Roseibium sp. Sym1: one gene and its partners. The protein of the gene in region 1 interacts with the protein of each later gene in a pairwise test. Links are inferred from orthologs where the notes say so. Each region holds a gene or a part of one and is shown in the gene's direction. Other genes may lie near its edges.

Evidence for each region.
Region 2: the proteins of rplL (region 1) and dnaE interact in binary tests that used the Escherichia coli proteins (3 or more experiments, as listed by UniProt). The link is inferred for Roseibium sp. Sym1 from one-to-one orthologs.
Region 3: the proteins of rplL (region 1) and O6760_RS18055 interact in binary tests that used the Escherichia coli proteins (3 or more experiments, as listed by UniProt). The link is inferred for Roseibium sp. Sym1 from one-to-one orthologs.

The regions. Positions count from the first base shown.
Region 1 is NZ_CP114786.1:4,508,963-4,516,118, forward strand. What follows is about bases 4,309-7,156. They hold rplL (50S ribosomal protein L7/L12), read left to right. Parts: upstream 4,309-5,466; coding sequence 5,467-5,847; downstream 5,848-7,156. Other genes in these bases: rplA (50S ribosomal protein L1), read left to right, coding at 4,309-4,563; rplJ (50S ribosomal protein L10), read left to right, coding at 4,887-5,405; rpoB (DNA-directed RNA polymerase subunit beta), read left to right, coding at 6,134-7,156. Outside these bases: O6760_RS20550 (MarR family winged helix-turn-helix transcriptional regulator), read right to left, coding at 1-225; tuf (elongation factor Tu), read left to right, coding at 994-2,184; preprotein translocase subunit SecE, read left to right, coding at 2,472-2,669; transcription termination/antitermination protein NusG, read left to right, coding at 2,724-3,254; rplK (50S ribosomal protein L11), read left to right, coding at 3,432-3,860; more of rplA, read left to right, coding at 3,865-4,308. UniProt on the Escherichia coli protein: The binding site for several of the GTPase factors involved in protein synthesis (IF-2, EF-Tu, EF-G and RF3). Is thus essential for accurate translation.
Region 2 is NZ_CP114786.1:4,747,826-4,754,925, forward strand. The notes cover bases 482-4,501. They hold dnaE (DNA polymerase III subunit alpha), read left to right. Parts: upstream 482-797; coding sequence 798-4,301; downstream 4,302-4,501. Other genes in these bases: O6760_RS21720 (cysteine rich repeat-containing protein), read left to right, coding at 4,435-4,501. Outside these bases: O6760_RS21710 (ABC transporter ATP-binding protein), read left to right, coding at 1-270; more of O6760_RS21720, read left to right, coding at 4,502-4,887; O6760_RS21725 (LysR family transcriptional regulator), read right to left, coding at 4,958-5,848; O6760_RS21730 (HalD/BesD family halogenase), read left to right, coding at 5,964-6,839; O6760_RS21735 (M24 family metallopeptidase), read left to right, coding at 6,908-7,100. UniProt on the Escherichia coli protein: DNA polymerase III is a complex, multichain enzyme responsible for most of the replicative synthesis in bacteria. This DNA polymerase also exhibits 3' to 5' exonuclease activity. The alpha chain is the DNA polymerase catalytic subunit.
Region 3 is NZ_CP114786.1:3,971,129-3,977,087, forward strand. The notes cover bases 482-3,360. They hold O6760_RS18055 (universal stress protein), read left to right. Parts: upstream 482-1,646; coding sequence 1,647-2,075; downstream 2,076-3,360. Other genes in these bases: O6760_RS18040 (hypothetical protein), read left to right, coding at 482-506; O6760_RS18045 (helix-turn-helix transcriptional regulator), read left to right, coding at 506-703; O6760_RS18050 (AraC family transcriptional regulator), read left to right, coding at 793-1,578; O6760_RS18060 (hypothetical protein), read left to right, coding at 2,427-2,654; O6760_RS18065 (vWA domain-containing protein), read right to left, coding at 2,792-3,360. In the rest of the region: more of O6760_RS18040, read left to right, coding at 126-481; more of O6760_RS18065, read right to left, coding at 3,361-3,967; O6760_RS18070 (beta strand repeat-containing protein), read right to left, coding at 4,051-5,959.

The DNA.
Region 1 (7,156 bases):
GAGGGTGGACCGGTCGATGCCGAGGAAGCGGGCGATCTCCGCAGCCGATGATGCGGAGCCGTCGGCGATGGCGGCGAGCAGCTGGGCCTGGGTGAGCTCCAGGCCGAGCGTGGCCATGTGCCGGTTATAATGGCGTGTCAGCAGATTGGCCGTGCGACGGGCAGCGTGGCCGAGGCAGGTGCGGCCCATATGCAGGAAGTCGATGTCGTCGAGGGATGCGCTCATGTGTTGTAGATACAACAACATTAGAATCCCGGCAAGAGGATCGAGGTCGCCGCGTTGCCCGGCCGGGGCGCATTTGCTTGCGTTCGCGCAGATTTGCCGCGTGGCTGCACGGGGCTGATCCAGGACGGAAGTTGTCCACAGGCGCAGGGGTGGGAAGCGGGTTTTTCGGGATAAACGTAGGGAAACCGTGACATCCGGAAGTGTGCAGGGCACTGTGGAACCGTCACCGCCCGAGGTGATCCGGAGCGTTCGAAGCGGCTGTTTCGAGCGCGCCGCTGATTTTGTTCATTTCTTTGCAAAATCGGCGTTGACAGGGCGGGGCCCTATCTGCATAACACGCGCCACGGGATTGCTCGCCCCTTCCGGGCGGGCTCTTCGGTAAGCCATCCTGATCGCTTCGGCGTGAAGCAGGACGAGATGGAGGAGTGCCCGAGTGGCTAAAGGGGACGGACTGTAAATCCGTTGGCTATGCCTACGTTGGTTCGAATCCAACCTCCTCCACCATCGTTCCTGGTTCGGTTGTTGTGCGGGTGTAGCTCAATGGTAGAGCAGCAGCCTTCCAAGCTGACGACGAGGGTTCGATTCCCTTCACCCGCTCCATCATGGGTGCTGATCGGAGTGTCCGGAACGGAAGGCTCTTTCGCCCGGAAATCCTGACAAGAATGTTCTACGGGACGCATTTCGTCGCTCGCGGACTTGTCCAAGGCGCCGGGGCGCAGCCCGCATCGACCCGTATCGACCGAACTGAGTGGATAGAGAGCGACGCCGATGGCGAAGGAAAAATTTGAGCGCACAAAGCCGCACGTCAACATTGGCACGATTGGCCACGTTGACCACGGCAAGACCACGCTGACTGCAGCAATCACCATGACGCTGGCTGAAGCCGGTGGTGCGACTGCAAAAGCTTACGACGAGATCGACGGCGCACCTGAAGAAAAGGCGCGCGGCATCACCATCTCCACGGCACACGTCGAGTACGAAACGGAAAACCGTCACTACGCGCACGTCGACTGCCCTGGCCACGCCGACTATGTGAAGAACATGATCACCGGTGCTGCCCAGATGGATGGCGCGATCCTGGTGTGTTCGGCTGCCGATGGCCCGATGCCGCAGACCCGCGAGCACATCCTGCTTGCCCGTCAGGTTGGCGTTCCGGCCCTGGTCGTCTTCATGAACAAGGTTGACCAGGTCGACGACGAAGAGCTTCTCGAGCTCGTCGAAATGGAAATCCGCGAGCTGCTGTCTTCCTACGAGTTCCCGGGCGACGACATTCCGATCGTCAAGGGTTCGGCGCTGGCAGCTGTCGAGAACCGCGATCCGGCCATCGGCCGTGACGCGATCCGCGAGCTGATGGCCCAGGTCGACGCCTACATCCCGACCCCGGAGCGTCCGAAGGACCAGCCGTTCCTGATGCCGATCGAAGACGTTTTCTCGATCTCCGGCCGTGGTACGGTTGTGACCGGTCGTGTCGAGCGCGGCATCATCAAGGTTGGTGAAGAAGTCGAGATCGTCGGCATCAAGGACACCACCAAGACGACGGTTACCGGCGTTGAAATGTTCCGCAAGCTGCTGGACAGCGGCGAAGCCGGCGACAACATCGGCGCCCTGATCCGCGGCGTCGGCCGTGAAGACGTTGAGCGCGGCCAGGTTCTGTGCAAGCCGGGTTCCGTGACCCCGCACACGAAGTTCAAGGCCGAGGCTTACATCCTCACCAAGGAAGAAGGTGGCCGTCACACGCCGTTCTTCACCAACTACCGCCCGCAGTTCTACTTCCGCACGACGGACGTGACCGGTGTGGTGTCCCTGCCGGAAGGCACGGAAATGGTGATGCCGGGTGACAACGTCTCCGTCGACGTTGAGCTGATCGTGCCGATCGCCATGGAAGAAGGCCTGCGCTTCGCTATCCGCGAAGGTGGCCGTACCGTCGGCGCCGGCGTCGTCGCATCCATCATCGAATAAGATGATTTCGGGCTGCCGGGCTTGTGTCCGGCAGCTCCGCCTCTTAAGTCTTGCGATATGCGGCTTATGGAGGTATCAGGAGCTCGTTCGTGCAAGCGGACATCTTGAAGGGGTATAGCTCAGCTGGTAGAGCGACGGTCTCCAAAACCGTAGGTCGCGGGTTCGAACCCTGCTGCCCCTGCCAATTTGCTCTTGATTAATCTGCCTCGAGGGCTTAAGAGTTTCCTCGAGTGAGGCGCGCGAAGAATTTTCGCGCGCCCGCTCGTATTTAAAAGACCGGAATCGGAATGGCAAAGACCAATCCCTTTAAATTCATCCAGGAAGTCCGCGCGGAAACGTCCAAGGTGACTTGGCCGACGCGCAAGGAAACCGCGGTGACCACCGTCATGGTGTTCGTCATGGTCCTGATCGCGTCGATCTTCTTTCTCGCGGCGGACCAGTTGATGGGCCTCGGGATCGGTTACCTGCTGGGTGTCGGCGGCTAGGCGTTGACTGCCGTCCGGGTTGAAGACAAAGAACAAGAAGCGGAACAGAAATCCATGGCCAAGCGCTGGTACATTGTGCACGCCTATTCCAATTTCGAGAAAAAGGTCGCCGAGTCCATCCGCGAAAAGGCCGAACAGAAAGGCTTGTCCGATCTGTTTGAGGAAATTCTTGTCCCGATGGAAAAGGTTGTCGAAGTGCGCCGCGGCCGCAAGGTCGATGCGGAGCGCAAGTTCTTTCCCGGCTACGTCCTGGTGAAGATGGAGATGACCAACGAGGCGTTCCACCTGATCAAGGACACGCCGAAAGTCACCGGGTTCCTGGGCGCGGATCAAAAGCCGATGCCGATCCCGGAAAAAGAGGCAATGCGCATCATCAACCAGGTGCAGGAAGGCGTCGACCGGCCGAAGCCGTCCGTGACCTTCGAGGTTGGTGAGCAGGTGCGCGTGTCCGACGGACCGTTCGCGTCCTTCTCCGGCCTTGTCGAGGAAGTCGATGACGAGCGTGCGCGCCTCAAGGTGGCGGTGTCCATCTTCGGCCGTGCAACTCCGGTTGAACTCGAATTCGCTCAGGTCGACAAGCTCTGACGGATTGCCGCCCGGAGACGGGCGGCGTTTAGTGCCCGGTCCGCGTTCCTGCGGAAATCGGCCGGGATGAAACGGGTGGAAGGTTCTGGAGCTCATCGCCGGGCTCCCTCGAGGGACCGGACCACCGCCTCCCAGGCAGCTGGATTGCCGTCCGGCTGCGAATGATTGGAGAGACACATGGCGAAGAAAATCGAAGGCTTCCTGAAGCTTCAGGTGCCGGCAGGTTCCGCGACCCCGTCGCCGCCCATCGGGCCGGCACTCGGTCAGCGTGGCCTGAACATCATGGAATTCTGCAAGGCGTTCAACGCGCAGACCCAGGATGTTGAAAAGGGCGCACCGTGCCCGACCGTGATTACCTACTACTCCGACAAGTCCTTCACTTTCGAAGTGAAGACGGCTCCGGTCAGCTTCTTCCTGAAGAAGGCCGCCAAGCTGCAGAAGGGGTCCCAGACTCCGGGCCGCGGCACCGTCGGTTCCGTGACCCGCGACCAGGTCAAGGAAATCGCCGAAGCCAAGATGAAGGACCTGAACGCCAACGACGTCGACGCAGCGATGCTGATGGTCGAAGGCTCCGCCCGCTCCATGGGCCTTGAGGTGAAGGGGTAAGATCATGGCGAAGGTTGGAAAACGTATCAAGGAAGCGCGTGACGGTATCGACCGCAACAAGCTTTATGCCCTCGACGAAGCCATCAGCCTCGTGAAGGGTCGTTCCAAGACCAAGTTCGACGAGACCGTCGAAGTTGCGATCAATCTCGGTGTTGACCCGCGTCACGCAGACCAGATGGTCCGTGGCGTGTGCGTGCTGCCGAACGGCACGGGCAAGAGCGTCAAGGTTGCCGTGTTCGCACGTGGCGACAAGGCCGACGAAGCCAAGGCCGCCGGCGCCGACATCGTCGGTGCCGAAGAGCTGGTCCAGGAAGTGCAGGGCGGCAAGATCGACTTCGATCGCTGCATTGCAACGCCTGACATGATGCCGCTGGTCGGCCGTCTCGGCAAGGTGCTCGGCCCGCGCGGCCTGATGCCGAACCCGAAGGTCGGCACCGTGACCCCGGACGTGACCGCAGCCGTCAACGACGCCAAGGGCGGTGCCGTCCAGTTCCGCGTCGAGAAGGCCGGTATCGTTCATGCCGGTGTCGGCAAGGTGTCCTTTTCCGAAGACGCCATCCTGCAGAACGTCAAGGCTCTGCTGGATGCTGTCCAGAAGGCCAAGCCGTCCGGCGCAAAAGGTTCCTACCTGAAGCGCATTGCCGTGTCCTCCACGATGGGCCCGGGCGTGAAGGTTGATCTCGCAAGCGTTGCTGGCGAGTAATCCGGACTTTCCGGATGTTTTGAAGAGATTTCGGCCTTCGGGCCGAAAAGACCCGGCGGCACGCCGCCGGGTTGCCCTGTCCGAGACTGCAGGTGCCGGGAGACCGGCTTAAGCTTTTTGGCCTGCATAGATGGGTGAGAACCGAATTCTCCGCCGTTGACGCGGAAGACTTGGTTCGAACCAGACCTTGCCGCGCGTTTCTTGCGTGAGGGTGAGGGGACAGGACCCTGAGCGTCGCCCCAAGGCGGTTCCGGGTTCGGGACCTGCCTGAAAGGCGGCAAAGGTAAACCGGCGGCGGCAACGCCGCCAAATGGAGAAGGCAAGTGGAAAGAGCGGAAAAGCACGAGTTCGTGACGTCTCTCAACACCGAGCTGGGTAACACCGGTGTTGTTGTTGTCGCGCACTACGCAGGTCTTTCGGTAGCCCAGATGACCGCATTGCGGGCATCCGTGCGTGAAGCCGGCGGCACTGTGAAAGTCGCAAAAAACCGCCTTGTGAAACTCGCCCTTCAAGGCACTGACCTTGAGCACATCTCCGACCTGTTTCAGGGCCCGACCGTCATCGTCCATTCCGACGATCCGGTAGCCGCTCCGAAAGCAGCCGTCGAATTCGCCAAGGCAAACGAGAAGTTTGCAATCCTTGGCGGTGCTCTGGGTGCAACCAACCTGAACCCGGATGGAGTCAAGTCTCTGGCAACCATGCCGTCGCTCGATGAGCTGCGTGCGAAACTGGTTGGCATGATCCAGACCCCTGCTTCCCGCATGGCTCAGGTTACCGCCGCTCCGGCCGGGCAGCTTGCCCGCGTCTTCGGCGCGTACGCCAAGAAGGACGAGGCCGCATAAGGCGTCCAAACACACTGTCTCACGAAACCAAACTCTGGTTCGAACGTAAGGTACTAAGAAAATGGCCGATCTTGAAAAGCTCGTAGAAGAACTGTCCGCACTGACCGTCATGGAAGCTGCTGAACTCAGCAAGCTCCTGGAAGAGAAGTGGGGCGTTTCCGCCGCTGCTCCGGTCGCAGTTGCTGCCGCTGCCGGCGGTGCTGCCGATGCCGGTGCTGCTGCTGAAGAGAAAACCGAATTTGACGTTGTCCTGGCTTCTGCCGGCGACAAGAAAATCAACGTCATCAAGGAAGTCCGTGCCATCACCGGCCTGGGTCTGAAGGAAGCCAAGGAACTCGTCGAGTCCGCTCCGAAGGCCGTCAAGGAAGGCGTTGCCAAGGACGAAGCTGAAGAGCTGAAGAAGAAGCTGGAAGAAGCCGGTGCTTCTGTCGAGCTGAAGTAATAAAGGCCTTTTGAGCCTTTGGCGGTCCCGGCCTGGCCGGGACCGTTGCTTGCCCCGGCGGGTCTGACCCGTTTCCGGGGCGAACGTCCCACTAGGGCATGGTGATCCGGAGAGGCCGGATCAGGATGTCCTAGACCCCATAGATTGATCAGCCGATCCGCTTGTTCGTGAGGTCACGTCAGGCAGGCTGATCCGGGGGGACGGTTTTCCGAAGCGCCCGGGCGGTGGCCCGATTGGAAAAGGGGCGTTTCGGGAAGCCGTTACCCGGCCGATACGAGGAGCGACAATGACCCAAACGTTCAACGGTCGCAAAAAGGTCCGTAAATATTTCGGTTCCATCCGCGATGTCGCGGCTATGCCCAATCTCATCGAGGTTCAAAAAGCATCCTACGACCAGTTTTTGCAGGTCGACGAGATGCCGGGCGGCGGCCGCAAGAATGAAGGCCTGGAAGCGGTCTTCCAATCCGTATTTCCGATCTCCGATTTTGCAGGCACGTCCCTGCTGGAATTCGTTTCCTTCGAATTTGAAGCTCCCAAGTACGACGTCGACGAGTGCCGTCAGCGCGACATGACCTTCGCCGCGCCGCTGAAGGTCACCCTGCGCCTGATCGTGTTCGATGTCGATGAAGACACCGGTGCCAAGTCCGTCAAGGACATCAAGGAGCAGGATGTCTACATGGGCGACATGCCGTTCATGACCGACAACGGCACCTTCATCGTCAACGGCACCGAGCGCGTCATCGTCTCCCAGATGCACCGGTCGCCGGGCGTGTTCTTCGACCATGACAAGGGCAAGATCCATTCCTCCGGCAAGCTGCTGTTCGCCGCCCGCGTGATCCCGTATCGCGGCTCCTGGCTGGACATCGAGTTCGACGCCAAGGACATCGTCCACGCGCGTATCGACCGCCGCCGCAAGATTCCGGTGACCTCGCTCCTGATGGCGCTTGGCCTCGACGGCGAGGAAATCCTCAACACCTTCTACAAGCGGATCGACTACACCCGCCAGAAGGACGGCTCCTGGCGCATGCCTTTCGACGGCAACCGTCTGAAAGGCACGAAGGCCTCCTATGACCTGATCGACGCCGACAGCGGCGAAGTCGTCATCGAGGGTGGCCGCAAGATCACCGCGCGGACTATCAAGCAGCTCGACGAAAAGGGCGTGACCGCCCTGAAGGTCACCGACGAGGACCTGCACGGCCAGTACCTGGCCGAGGACATCGTCGATGCCCAGACCGGCGAGATCTATGCCGAAGCCGGCGATGAAATCACCGGCAAGCTGCTGGAAGAGCTGATCGAGCGTGGCCATCAC
Region 2 (7,100 bases), 240 kb from region 1 along the record:
CGCGGACTGCACAGGCCATCGGAATTGTCAGGCGGTGAACAGCAACGCGTCGCGGTCGCGCGCGCCGTGGCAAATGCACCGCGCATCCTGTTGCTCGACGAGCCGACGGGCAATCTCGATCCGAACACGGCCGCCTATGTCTTCGATGCCTTGTCTGCGCTCGTGCGGGCGTCCGGCGTTGCCACCCTGTTCGCAACCCACAACATGGAACTTGCCGGGCGCATGGACCGGGCAATCACCCTTGAGAACGGTCTCGTGAAGGCCCTTTAGCCGGGTCAGGACCACCGGTATTTGGCTTCGGCCCGTTGGCCCGGCAGGCGAAAACCGGTCACCGTCGAGCTGCTCAGGCGGTCGTGAACAAAGCGAAAACCCCAAGTTTTCAGCAAATTTGATTTGCCTGTTTGCAAGGAGAACAAAAAGTGCTTGCAAAGAGAACAAAATTAGAACATAGTCCTTTTACGCAATCAGCAAGGGTTGGAGGATGTGATGTTCCATATCGCTCGTGATTTTGCCGCTTTCGGATCTCTCGTCTGTTTCTGCACCACACTCGCAGTTTGGGGCGACGTGCTTTTTTCCGTCAATTGACAATACCTTTGCAGGTCTGCTCCGCTGCATGAATTGATCGCTTCTCTGACAGGTGCCGCAATTGCTGCTTGTTGAGGGGGCGCATGTCCCGTTTACGGGTCGGCGTTGCGAATCCAAAGAACAGCGGGGACGACCTTGCTGTCGCCTCGACAGGCGGCTCCGGACCGGGTTCACTTGGGTTCTGATTCTCAGAACAAGCCGTGAGTGCCGTTATGCCTGGTCCCGCCGATGTTTCTTCTCTATCCGCTGAAACGGATGCAGCCGGCCGGAATGGGGCCGGGGGGCCGGGCTATGTTCATCTGAGGGTGCATTCCGCCTTGTCGCTTCTTGAAGGCGCCTTGCCGATCAAGAAGCTTTTGGACCTGGCAAAGGCCGATGCGCAGCCGGCTCTGGCAATCGCCGATACCAACAACCTGTTTGGCGCCCAGGAGTTCTCCGGGAAAGCGTGGGGCGCGGGGATCCAGCCGATTACCGCCTGCCAGCTCTCGATCTTTTTCGACGACGGTTTAGAAAGCAGCCGCAAAGGCGAGCCCGCGCTTGCGGACGTCGTGCTCATCGCGATGGACGAGACCGGATACGGCAACCTGATGGAGCTCAGCTCGCGGGCGTTTCTCGATACCGAAACCGGACTGCGGCCGCATGTATCCGCCAGCTATCTTTTTTCGAAATCCGAGGGTGTGATCGTTCTGACCGGCGGGGTCAACGGACCGGTCGGCGCTGCGCTGCTTGCCGGCAGAAAGGATCTCGCCAGGAACCGCCTTGAAGTCCTTGCGGACCGTTTTCCGGGCCGGTGCTATGTCGAAATCCAGCGCCACGGCATGGAAGCGGAGCGCAAGACAGAGGACGCCTTCCTGTCGCTCGCCTACGAGCTTGATTTGCCGGTCGTGGCCACCAACGAGGCCTTCTTTCCCAAGCGCGAGGATTATGAGGCCCATGACGCCTTGATCTGCATTTCGGAAGGGCGGGTGCTGATCGAGGATGACCGGCGCCGCCTGACGCCGGAACATTATTTCAAGAGCCGCGCGGAGATGTGCGCGCTGTTCGCGGACCTGCCCGAAGCCCTTGCCTCGACGGTCGAGATCGCCAGGCGGTGCAGTTTCCGGCCGCTCAAGCGGGCGCCGATCCTGCCGCGGTTCGCTGGGGCCGATGCCGATCCGGAAGAAGCGGAACGCGCGGAAGCCGAGGAACTCAAGCGGCAGGCCCGTGAGGGCCTTCAGGCGCGCCTTGATGCCCACGGACTGGCGCCCGGGCTGGAGGAAAAGGACTACTGGGAACGCCTCGACTACGAGACCGGCATCATCGAACGGATGAAGTTCCCGGGCTACTTCCTGATCGTTGCCGACTTCATCAAATGGGCGAAGAACAACGACATACCGGTCGGACCAGGGCGTGGCTCCGGCGCGGGCTCGCTGGTTGCGTGGTCGCTGACCATCACCGACCTGGACCCCATGCGTTTCTCGCTCCTGTTCGAGCGCTTCCTCAACCCGGAACGTGTGTCGATGCCGGACTTCGACATCGATTTCTGCCAGAGCCGTCGTGAAGAGGTGATCCGCTACGTCCAGGAAAAATACGGCCGTCAGCAGGTGGCTCAGATTATCACCTTCGGTTCGCTGCAGGCGCGCGCGGTGCTGCGCGATGTCGGCCGTGTGCTGCAGATGCCCTATGGCCAGGTCGACCGGCTGTGCAAGCTGGTGCCGGCCAATCCGGCCAACCCGGTCACGCTCGGTCAGGCGATCGAGGATGAACCGCGCCTGCGCGAGGCCGCAAGGGAAGAGGAAATCGTCGAGCGGCTTCTGGGCATGGCGCAGAAGCTGGAAGGGCTCTACCGCCACGCCTCGACACACGCCGCCGGCGTGGTCATCGGCGACCGGCCGCTGGAGCAGTTGGTGCCGCTCTACCGCGATCCGCGTTCCGACATGCCGGTGGCGCAGTTCAACATGAAGATGGTCGAGGATGCGGGCCTCGTGAAGTTCGACTTCCTCGGCCTGAAGACGCTGACCGTGATTGATACCGCGGTCAAGCTGATCGAGCGCCGCGGCATCAACGTGGATGTGGCGGGGCTACCGATCGACGATCTGAAGACCTATCAGATGCTTGCCAGGGGCGAGACCTTCGGCGTGTTCCAGCTGGAAAGCCAGGGCATGCGCCGTGCCATCGCCGGCATGAAGCCCGACAGGTTCGAGGACATCATCGCCCTGGTGGCGCTCTACCGTCCGGGCCCGATGGAGAACATCCCGGTCTACAACGCCGTCAAGCACGGCGAACAGGATCCGGACTGCCTGCATCCACTGCTCGAACCGATCCTGATGGAGACGAACGGCATCATCGTCTACCAGGAACAGGTGATGCAGATCGCCCAGGTGCTTTCCGGCTACTCGCTCGGCGAAGCCGACCTTCTCCGGCGTGCGATGGGCAAGAAGATCGCGGCGGAAATGGAAGTGCAGCGCGCCCGCTTCGTCGACGGCGCGGTGGAACGCGGCATCAACAAAACCCAGGCCGGAACGATCTTCGACCTGGTGGCGAAATTCGCCAATTACGGCTTCAACAAGTCGCATGCCGCCGCCTATGCGCTGGTCTCCTATCACACCGCCTGGCTGAAGGCGAACCACCCGGTCGAGTTCATGGCCGCGTCCATGACGCTCGATCTCGGCAACACCGACAAGCTCGGTGATTTCCGCCAGGAAGCGCGGCGCATGGGCATCGAGATCGTGCCGCCTTCGATCAACCGGTCCCAGGTCTATTTCGACGTTGCCGACGGCAAGATCCTGTACGCCATGGGGGCGATCAAGGGCGTCGGTGAACAGGCGGTGGAGCATATCGTTGATATGCGCGGCGATACGCCCTTCACGAGCCTCGGCGATTTTGCACGGCGCATTTCGCCAAGGGCGCTCAACAAGCGCACGCTGGAAAACCTGGTGGCGGCCGGGGCTTTCGACGAGCTGGAGCCAAACCGGGCCCGGGTCTTCGAAGGGCTTGACCGGATCATGGGGCTGGCGCAGCGCTCGGAAGAAAACCGGACGCTCGGCCAGGACGAGCTCTTCGGCGGCAGCGACAGCGAGGAGCCGTTGCAGCTCGACGACGTTCATGGCTGGACCAACGAGGAAAAGCTGCAGCGCGAACATGCCGCCATCGGCTTTTACCTGTCCGCCCACCCGATCGACGAATATGCCTCCGTGTTGAAAAAGATGCGGGCGCAGCCCTGGACCCAGTTCGCCGAGGCGGTCAAGCAGGGTGCATCGCACGGGCGCTTGGCCGGCACGGTCGTTTCCATGCAGGAACGCAAGACCAAGACGGGCATGCGCATGGGCATTGCCCGCCTGTCCGATGCCACCGGCCAATACGAGGCGCTTCTGTTCCGGGAGAAACTCGAGCAGTTCCGGGACGTGCTGCAGGCCGGGCGCTCGGTCGTGGTGCTCGTCGGAGCGGACATGCGCGATGACGAGCCTTCACTCCGGATCGAACAGGTCGACCCGATCGACCAAATGGCGGCGCGGCTGCAAAAGAGCATGCGCGTTTTCGTCCGGGATGAACGCCCGATCCAGAGCCTGACGAAGCATCTTCAGGTGCGCGGGGAGGGCGATGTCACGGTGATCGTTCTCCTGGAAAACGGCGCCCGTGAGGTCGAGGTCAAATTGCCGGGCCGGTTCCGCCTGTCGCCGGAAATCGCCGGTGCGCTGAAAGCAGTCCCCGGCGTGACGGATGTCCAGATGGCGTGAGTGCACCGGGAAAGACGGCGGAGCGAAAGTCTGTCCGGATCTTGTTCTTCCGCAGGGCAGGGTGATGCGCTAAAATTCGTGCAGAAAACAAAATGTCGGCTGGGGGCCGTTGCAACCTTCAAGGTGAGCGCAAATGGCCTGCATTCTCAACACGGCGGTGCTCGCCGCCGCTCTGGCAATTCCTCTGACTACGGCACCGGCCGGTTCGGCGCGGGCCAATTCCCTGATGACCGCCTGCAAGGTCGATGTTGCGTCCCTGTGCAAAGGCGTCCCGGAAGGCCGTGGCCGAATCTCGGCCTGCCTGTTTGCCCATGACAACCGGATTTCCGGCACCTGCAAACCGGAACTGTCCAAGATCACCAGCAGCGGCACCTTCAGGAAAATGGTGCCTTCCAGCCTGAACAGCCTGAAGGGATCGGCCGGGGACACCCAATTGAGGCGGGTCTGCGCCGGGGATATCAAGACTTACTGCGGCGGAGTCGGCTCGGCGACGGACCGTATACTGGCCTGTCTTTATGCCTGGTCCAACCGTATCGGCAAATCCTGTCATGCCGAGGCGAAGGCGATTTTGACAGGGGGCCGGTGATCGATCTTGCCAGGGCCCTGCTCGGCGGAATGTCTTGTCCCGAAGTGCAGCGCTTGCGTTCCCGGTTGCTTCAGGCGCCAGACGCAACATGGCCCTCCGCGGGACGTTTTCCTGCCTGGCCTGCACGACAATGCGTTTCCACCAGTCGCACCAGATCCTGGAAGGCGTCGCTAATGCGGGCCGGAGACACATGCAGCTCGATTTCCGCCAGCCCGAGGGCGGGCAGGCCGAATCGGCTGCCGATATCGCAGCAGCCGGACGGAATGCTGCGCGGTGTCTTGACCGTGATCGCCAGGCCGGCCTGCACCGGGACGTTGACGCCGGTGGGAGACTGGCTGACATAGGGTTCCCGCCAGGGCCGCCCGGTTCGCCCGACCGCGGCCAGGGCATGCGCCCTGAAGATGCAGCCGTCGGGATTGAGCGCCAGGGGCAGGTCCATGCCATCGCCAAGGTCGAAGGTCTCATGTGCCACCCAGATCATCGGCTCCACTCCCAGGACACGGCCGGTCCGGGTCGGTTGATGCCTGACGGCCAGCACCAGATCCAGCTTGCCCTCCCGGAACTGCTCCACGAGCGTTGAGGAAATGTCGCAGACAACCTCGACCTGTACCTCCGGATGGGTCCGCGCGAGTTTCGCCAGCAGGATCGGCAGGTACGCGGCCGCATGTTCTTCCGTCAGGCCGAAGCGGATGCGCTCGAGCGGCGTGTCCCGGTTCAGGGCCGTCCGGGCGTCCTGCTGCAGGCTGAGCAGCTGGCGTGCGAAAGGCAGAAGCCTGGTGCCGCCGGGCGTAAGCGCCACGGTTCGGCTCGTGCGGGTGAAGAGACGGGTGCCAAGATGCTCTTCCAGCCGCTTGATCTGCAGGCTGACCGCCGACTGGGTGCGGTTGAGCAATTTGGCGGCTGCACTGAAGCCGCCCGTGTCGGCAACGGTGACAAAGGCCTTGAGAAGATCGCTGTCCATTTATCTATTAAAATTACTCATAGAAAGAATATCAATAACTCGTTTCCCGCATCGAAAAAGGTCTTCTACGGTCGGCTTCAAGATGAGGTCGCCCGAACCGAAGGAGACGGTGCTGATGAGCGAGACGCAGATATTCAAGTTCAGCCTGGAGGATTGTATCGACCTGGCGCGCTACCCGGTCGACAGGCTGGAAACCGCGGCGGGACAGCAGCTGGTGGCCACCTGCCGCCGGCAACTGGCCGGTGACGGCTGTGTGGTCCTGAAGGACTTCGTGTTGCCATCCATGCTGGAGCGGCTTGAAGCCGAAACGGAACGGTTGTCCCCCAACGCGCATATCAACGAGACGGAGACAAATCCCTACAATTCCGCCGCCGATCCGGGCCTGCCGCCGGCGCATCCCAAGAACCGGTTCGACGACAGGACCAACGGTTTTGTCGCAGGCGATCGAATCGCACCGGATACAATCGTCCGCACCATTTATCACGATGCCGCCTTCAAGGCTTTCATCGCCGCGGTCGTGGGCGAGCCGGAGATCCACGAATTCGCCGATCCGCTGGCGGATCTCGTCATCAACGTCCTGAAGGAGGGACGGCAGCATCCCTGGCATTTCGACAGCAACGACTTCATCGTCTCGATGCAGACGCGCAAGCCGCTCGCAGGCGGTATCTTTCAGTATGCGCCCGGCATCCGCGGTCCGCAGGGAGAGAACTTCGAGGGCGTTCAGCGGATTCTCGATGGTGACCACACGGCCCTGAAGATGCTGGAACTGTCGCCCGGTGACCTGCAGATCTTCTTCGGCCGCAATTCGCTCCACCGGGTCAGCCCGGTCGAGGGCGAACGCGAACGGCACACCGTGATCTTCGCCTATGCCCGCGAACCCGGCTTCATCGGCCGGCCGGAACGTGCCCGCGCCATTTTCGGCCGGATGGCGCCGATCCACGAAGAGATGCTGAAGAAGGATGTTGTCCGCACGGACAGTCTCGCGGATTGAGGCAGCGGCCATCCCTTGCGCAAACCGGAAGAAGGAACGAAGGCGTGAGCATTGTTGAAAGCGAAACCCTGACAGATTGCGAACCGGCCACAATCCCGGTTGTGCCGTCGGCCCCGACCGGCAACACGGATCCGATCCCGCAGGCCTTCGAGCCTCGCCAGCTGCGGGCCGGGCGGCTGGCGCGTCTGCGGGCGATGATGGTGGAGGAGGATTATGCGGCCCTGGTCCTGTTCGACCCGAACAACCAGCGTTATGCCACCG
Region 3 (5,959 bases), 540 kb from region 1 along the record:
ATCACCCTATGGAGAGACCGCGCCGGCGCGAAAAGTAAAGCAGGCTTTACATGTCGGGCTTTTTGTGAAATGTAAAGTAAGCTTTACATTCGTTGAGTGCTGGAGATTGAGTGCTGGAGATGAGGATGAACAGGTTCGACCGGCTTTCCTATCAGTATGTCGCTGAAACACTCGGCGCCACGGCGTTGTTTGTCGCGGCAAGCTGGTTTGCGCGGGAGTATCTCCCGGACAAGCCAGGCCTGGCGATCAATGTTCTGGTTTCCCTTGTGGCAACGGTCCCCATGCTGCTGGCGCTGTGGGCCATGGTCAGGTACTTCCGCAGGGTGGACGAGCGGGAGCGGCACATCATGGCTGTCGCCGGATCGATCACGCTTCTGATCGGCGTATCGGTTGCCTTCTTCCTTGCCAAGCTCGAAGCGTTTCTGACGGTGGATCTCAATCTTTACGCGGCCTTCCTGTTCGTCATGTGGTCGCTGGCAACGGTTGCGGTGCGCTGGAAGGTCTGATGCGCAATCACCTGAAAAGCTTGAGAGGCCAACAAGGCTGGTCCCAGGCGGATCTGGCGGAGAGGCTCGATGTCAGCCGGCAGACGGTCATTGCCCTGGAAAAGGGCAAGTACGATCCAAGTCTGCCCCTGGCTTTCAGGATTTCGCGGGTGTTTGGTCTTCCCATCGAGAAACTTTTCGAACCTGATGATCTGTAGCCGCTGTTCTGGGAGGAGCGCGGTATGAAGGGGCCAATCAGAGCGCAGACGTGTTGTCTCTTGCCGACCGGACCGGGTACCATGCGCCCATGAGCATTCATCCCGAACTTGCCGAATTTCCCAAGGAAGCGATTGCCGCGCCGATCATCGGCTATGCGCGCACGCAGCTGAAGGGCCGGAACAACGGTTGGCACGCCCATGACGCGGCCCAGTTGTTCCACGTGGTCAAGGGATCGATTGCCATCGATACGGATCTCGGCACCTATTTTGTCCCGCCGGAGCGCGCCGTCTGGCTGCCACCCCGGGTCAGCCACCAGACCCGTTATCTGACCGATACGGAACTGCGCTACATCTACGTGCAATATGACCACACGCGGGACTTGCCTCAGACACCGCAGGTGATGCAGGTAACCACGCTGTTGCGGTCGCTGATCCTGGAGTTCATGTCCTATCCGCGTGCCGAAACAGTGGAGGGGCCCGCGGCCCGGATTGCGGCCGTTATCCTCGATCAGCTCAAGCTGCTGCCCGCCGCACCGCTGCAATTGCCCATGCCGCAGGACCCGAAGCTGCGCAACCTGTGTGAGGACGTGGTGCGCTGTCCGGCGCATATACCTTCGCTCAGCGAGGCGGCGGACCGCTGCACCACGTCCGTGCGGTCGTTCGAGCGGCGGATCAAGGCGGAAACGGGTCTTAGCTACCGGACCTGGTGCCGGCAGGTGAAGCTGTTCCGGGCACTGGAGCTTCTGGCGTCGGGGCGAAGCGTCTCCGATGTCTCGCACAAGCTTGGCTATGAAGGCCCGAGCGCCTTTGTGTCGACCTTCAGGAAGGCCTTCGGGGTCACGCCCGGTCGCTATTTCGGCGGCGCAGCCGATTGATCTTTCTCATGGCGAGCAGATCCGTCTCGGCCCAAAACAGGTGAGAACCAATTTTGGGGAGACCTGTGATGTTCAAGAAAATCCTCGTACCCGTCGATCCGGCCGAAACCGGCTTTGCCGAAGACGCGCTCGCCAAGGCGTCGCAGATGGCGCGCGACTATGGTGCCAAGATCCATCTTCTGGCAGTGTGCCCGGAAGTTCAGAGCTTCGTGGCCAGCCAGCTCCCGGAAGGCTGGCAGGAAGCGGAGTTCCAGGAAACGGCCAAGATCCTCGACACGATCGCCGCCGGCCTTGATGCGCCCGAAGGCGCGGTGGACAAGGCCGTTCGCATGGGCTCCGTCTATCATGAAGTGATCGAGGAAGCGGAACGGTCGGGATGCGACCTGGTGCTGATGACCTCGCACAAGCCGGGCCTGTCGACCTATTTCGTCGGGTCCAACGCCGCCCATATCGTGCGGCATGCACCCTGTTCGGTGATGGTGCTGCGCGGCAGCTGACCGGGGCTGCTCAATCACCGGACGGTCCAAGGGAATCAATTGGCCTTCCAGAAGGTGATCGCTTTTCGATACAAAGGGATATCGTGCGTTCAGGTGAGCGCACGATTTGTCTTTGCCTGAAATGTTTCTCAGGTGTTCAATCAACGATTGAAAAAATACCGGTTCGCATTACGTAAAACAGACGTGTAGTATCGTTTGATGTCTCGAAATGACTTTCTAACGTAGGGTTTTTTTGTCGATTTCTTGAAGTTTCCTTTGCTCTGGGGTCGACTTCGCCAATTTTTATCTTACAATCGAATTTTGCTGCACCGCACACTTCCCGGGCGGGGCCAAATAAAAGGACCAGAGCACATGCTATACACCGCCTATGTGGCCGTGTGTCTTGCAGCCACACCGGTCCAGGACTGCAACAAGGATACCGCGCTCAACTGGATGGTTGCACCGGGTACGTATGATTTGTCCTATTGCATGATCCACGGACAGCAATTCGCCGCCGCTTCCGGCGTCGTGAAAGACAGCGACGTTGTGAAGGTCTACTGTCGGGCGCTGAGTCAAAAAAGGGCTTCCCGCGAGCAGTGACCGGATCATCGCCAAGCTGATTGTCTGGACCGGCTGGGGCCGGCCACCTGCACCTGAACGTCTCTCCTGAAAACCGGGCGCTCCAGCGGTCGCGCCCGGATTTTCCTGGCCTGGACGGTCGATCGGAAAACACTGCGCTATCGCGCCAGTTCCTTCATCGCCTCGGTGAGGCCCTCCACGGTCATCGGGAACATGCGGCCCTCCATCAGCTCGTTCAGCATCTGGATGGACTGTGTGTAGTGCCAGTGCTGTTCACGCACGGGGTTGAGCCAGACAGCGCTCTTGTAAAGGCCGGTCAGCCGCTGCATCCAGGCGGCACCGGGTTCTTCGTTCCAGTGTTCCACCGAGCCGCCCGGATAGGCGATTTCGTAAGGACTCATGGAGGCGTCGCCGACGAAGATGATCTTGTAGTCGGCGGGGTACTTGTGCAGCACGTCCATGGTCGAAATGCGTTCGGTGTGGCGGCGGCGGTTCTCCTTCCAGACATATTCGTAAAGGCAATTGTGGAAGTAGAAATGCTCCATCACCTTGAACTCGGAGCGTGCCGCTGAAAACAGTTCCTCGCAAACCCGGATGTGATCGTCCATCGAACCGCCGATATCGAAAAACAGCAATACCTTCACCGCGTTGTGCCGCTCCGGGCGCATCTTGATGTCAAGAAGCCCCTTGTGCGCGGTCGCGCGGATGGTGTTGTCCAGGTCCAGTTCGTCGGCCGCGCCGGTGCGGGCAAAGTTGCGCAGGCGCTTCAGGGCCACCTGGATGTTGCGGGTGCCGAGAAGCTGGGTGTCGTCGAGATCCTTGAACTCGCGCTTGTCCCAGACCTTGACCGCGCGGCGGTGCCGGCTCTCCTTCTGGCCGATGCGCACGCCCTCGGGATTGTAGCCATAGGCACCGAAAGGCGAGGTGCCGGCCGTCCCGATCCACTTGTTGCCGCCCTGGTGGCGCTTTTCCTGTTCCTTCAGGCGCTCGCGCAGGGTCTCCATCAGCTTCTCGAACCCGCCAAGCGCCTCGATCTGCGCCTTTTCCTCGTCCGTGAGATGTTTTTCGGCAAGCTTGCGCAGCCACTCTTCCGGAATGTCGGTCACAGGCACGTCGCTCATCAGCTCCAGGCCCTTGAAGACTTGGCCGAACACCCGGTCGAACTTGTCGAGGTTGCTCTCGTCCTTCACCAGCGAGAGGCGCGCGAGATAATAGAAATCCTCGACGCTCTTCTCCGCGAGATCCTTATCGAGCGCTTCCATCAGGCTCAGGTATTCCCGGAGCGAAACCGGAATGCCTGCGGATTTGAGTTCGGTGAAAAAGGTGATGAACATGGGGCGAAGGTAGCGGCGCCCTTCGGGCCTGTCGAGATGGCAAATGAGCGGCGGTGCCGGTCAATCCCGTCACGAGACCGGGATCAGAAGGCGACCTTGCCGCCGAGGCGGACGGTCGCCGACAGGGTTTCGGCACTGTCATAGCCGCCCTCGATGCCGGCCAGGAAACTGGCGCCGCCATTGGTCTGCCAGACGGCATTTGCGGCGGCGAAGCCGCGTACAACCGTATCGTCATTGTCGATGGACAGGTTCAGGGCGGTTCCGGAGAGGTTGCCGTCGATGCTGTCGGACAAGGTGAAGATGCCGTCGACACCCGCCGCGACACCGAAATGGAACGCGCCGCTGTCCCGGATGATCGGTGTGAAATCGAATTCGGTCTGGCCGCGCAGCTCGACGACGTTCAGCGACCGGCCGGAGACGGTCAGGCCGGTCGAGGTCTCGGTGGCGTCGCCAGTCTGCCAGAGGCCGGAATAGCGCGCCCGCACACTGGGTGTGAATGTGCCCTGTGCCGACGCGAAGGCGTGGCCGACGCGCGCGGTCGGGCTGACAAACACATAGCCGTAATCGATCGAGAGGTCCTGCAGTCCACCGGCGACCATGTTGTTAAGCACGGTGACCTCTTCGTCGCTGCCCAGGTACCCGCCCAGCACGCTGACCTGGGCGAAGGTGGCCTGCCAGTTCCGGTTCAGGTAGCCGCCGGCGAAGACGCTGTATGTGTCCGCGGAATGGATGTCGTTGTCGCTGTCGGTTTGGCCGAATGAGAAGCCGCCGGTCACGCCGGCGCGCAGATCTGGGGCGAAGCCGCGTTCCGCGCCGGCCATCAGGCCGCCGAACCTGTGGTCGAAGCCGTCACCGCCACTGCGATTCAGGACACCGCCATAGGGCGTTGCCCAGACCGCCCAACGGTCCGCCACGGTCTCGGCCGGGGTACCGTTGGTGGCGACAAACCCGGTTTCTCCAAGGCGGTTCAGATCCATTTGCCGCTCAAGGCCATCCGCCAGCTCACGTGTCAGCGCCGTGAAGGTCGGGGCCGTGGTCTGCAGCTGGAAATTGTCCGGATTGAGGTAGGTGACAGTGTTGCCGCTTGTCCGAAAGACCAGATCGCCCGTGCCCAGTGTGCCCGGGACGCTCGAGAAGCCGAAGATCGCGGTCCGGTTGCCCGAATAGGTGAAGGCGGCAGTGGCGGAGTCGGTGAAGGTCAGGATGCCGACGGTCCGGGATCCGTCCTGCAGCGTTACCATTGCGTTGGCGCCATCGATATAGATGGCCGATCCGTTGTCGGAGGACACCGTCCCGGACGAGGTCACGGTCGCGTCGTCGCCGACAATGGCAATGCCGTGCCCCGAGGCTGCGAGCGTGCCGGTTCTCGAGCCGCTGTTGTCGATGGTGCCGGTGTTGGTGACGATTGCACTGTTGCCCGTGACTTCGACGCCGTTGCCGTCTTCGCCCGACGCAGTGATCTTGCCGGAATTGTTGACATCGGCGTTGTCGTTGTCGACCTGGATACCGAAACTGTTGCTGCCGCTCACGGAAATCGTGTCGAAGCTGGTGTTGGAAATGGTTGCGCCACTTCCCGTGGCACTGATGCCATGCGCTTCCGCGCCTGACGTATGGATCGATCCGGTGTTGGCAATGGTCGCATTGTTGCCGTCGGCGTCGATGCCGTGGCCGCCGACCCCGGTGGTCGTAATCGTTCCGCTGTTGGTGACGTTCGTGTTGTCGCCGTCGGCATCGATACCGTGCGCGTCCAACCCCCCGGTAGTGATCTTGTTCGAGTTCAGAACCGTCGATCTGTCGCCGTCGGCATTGACCCCGTCGGAATCCTCGCCCTCCGTCACGATCGTGCCGGTATTGGTCACCTCGGAGTCGTCCCCCGTCGATCCGATACCGAAGGCATCCTCACCGGTTGTGGTGATTGTGCTTGAGTTTCGAACGGTTGCGCCTTCTCCAGAGGTGAAGATTCCGTCGGAATCTTCACCCGCGGTTGTGATC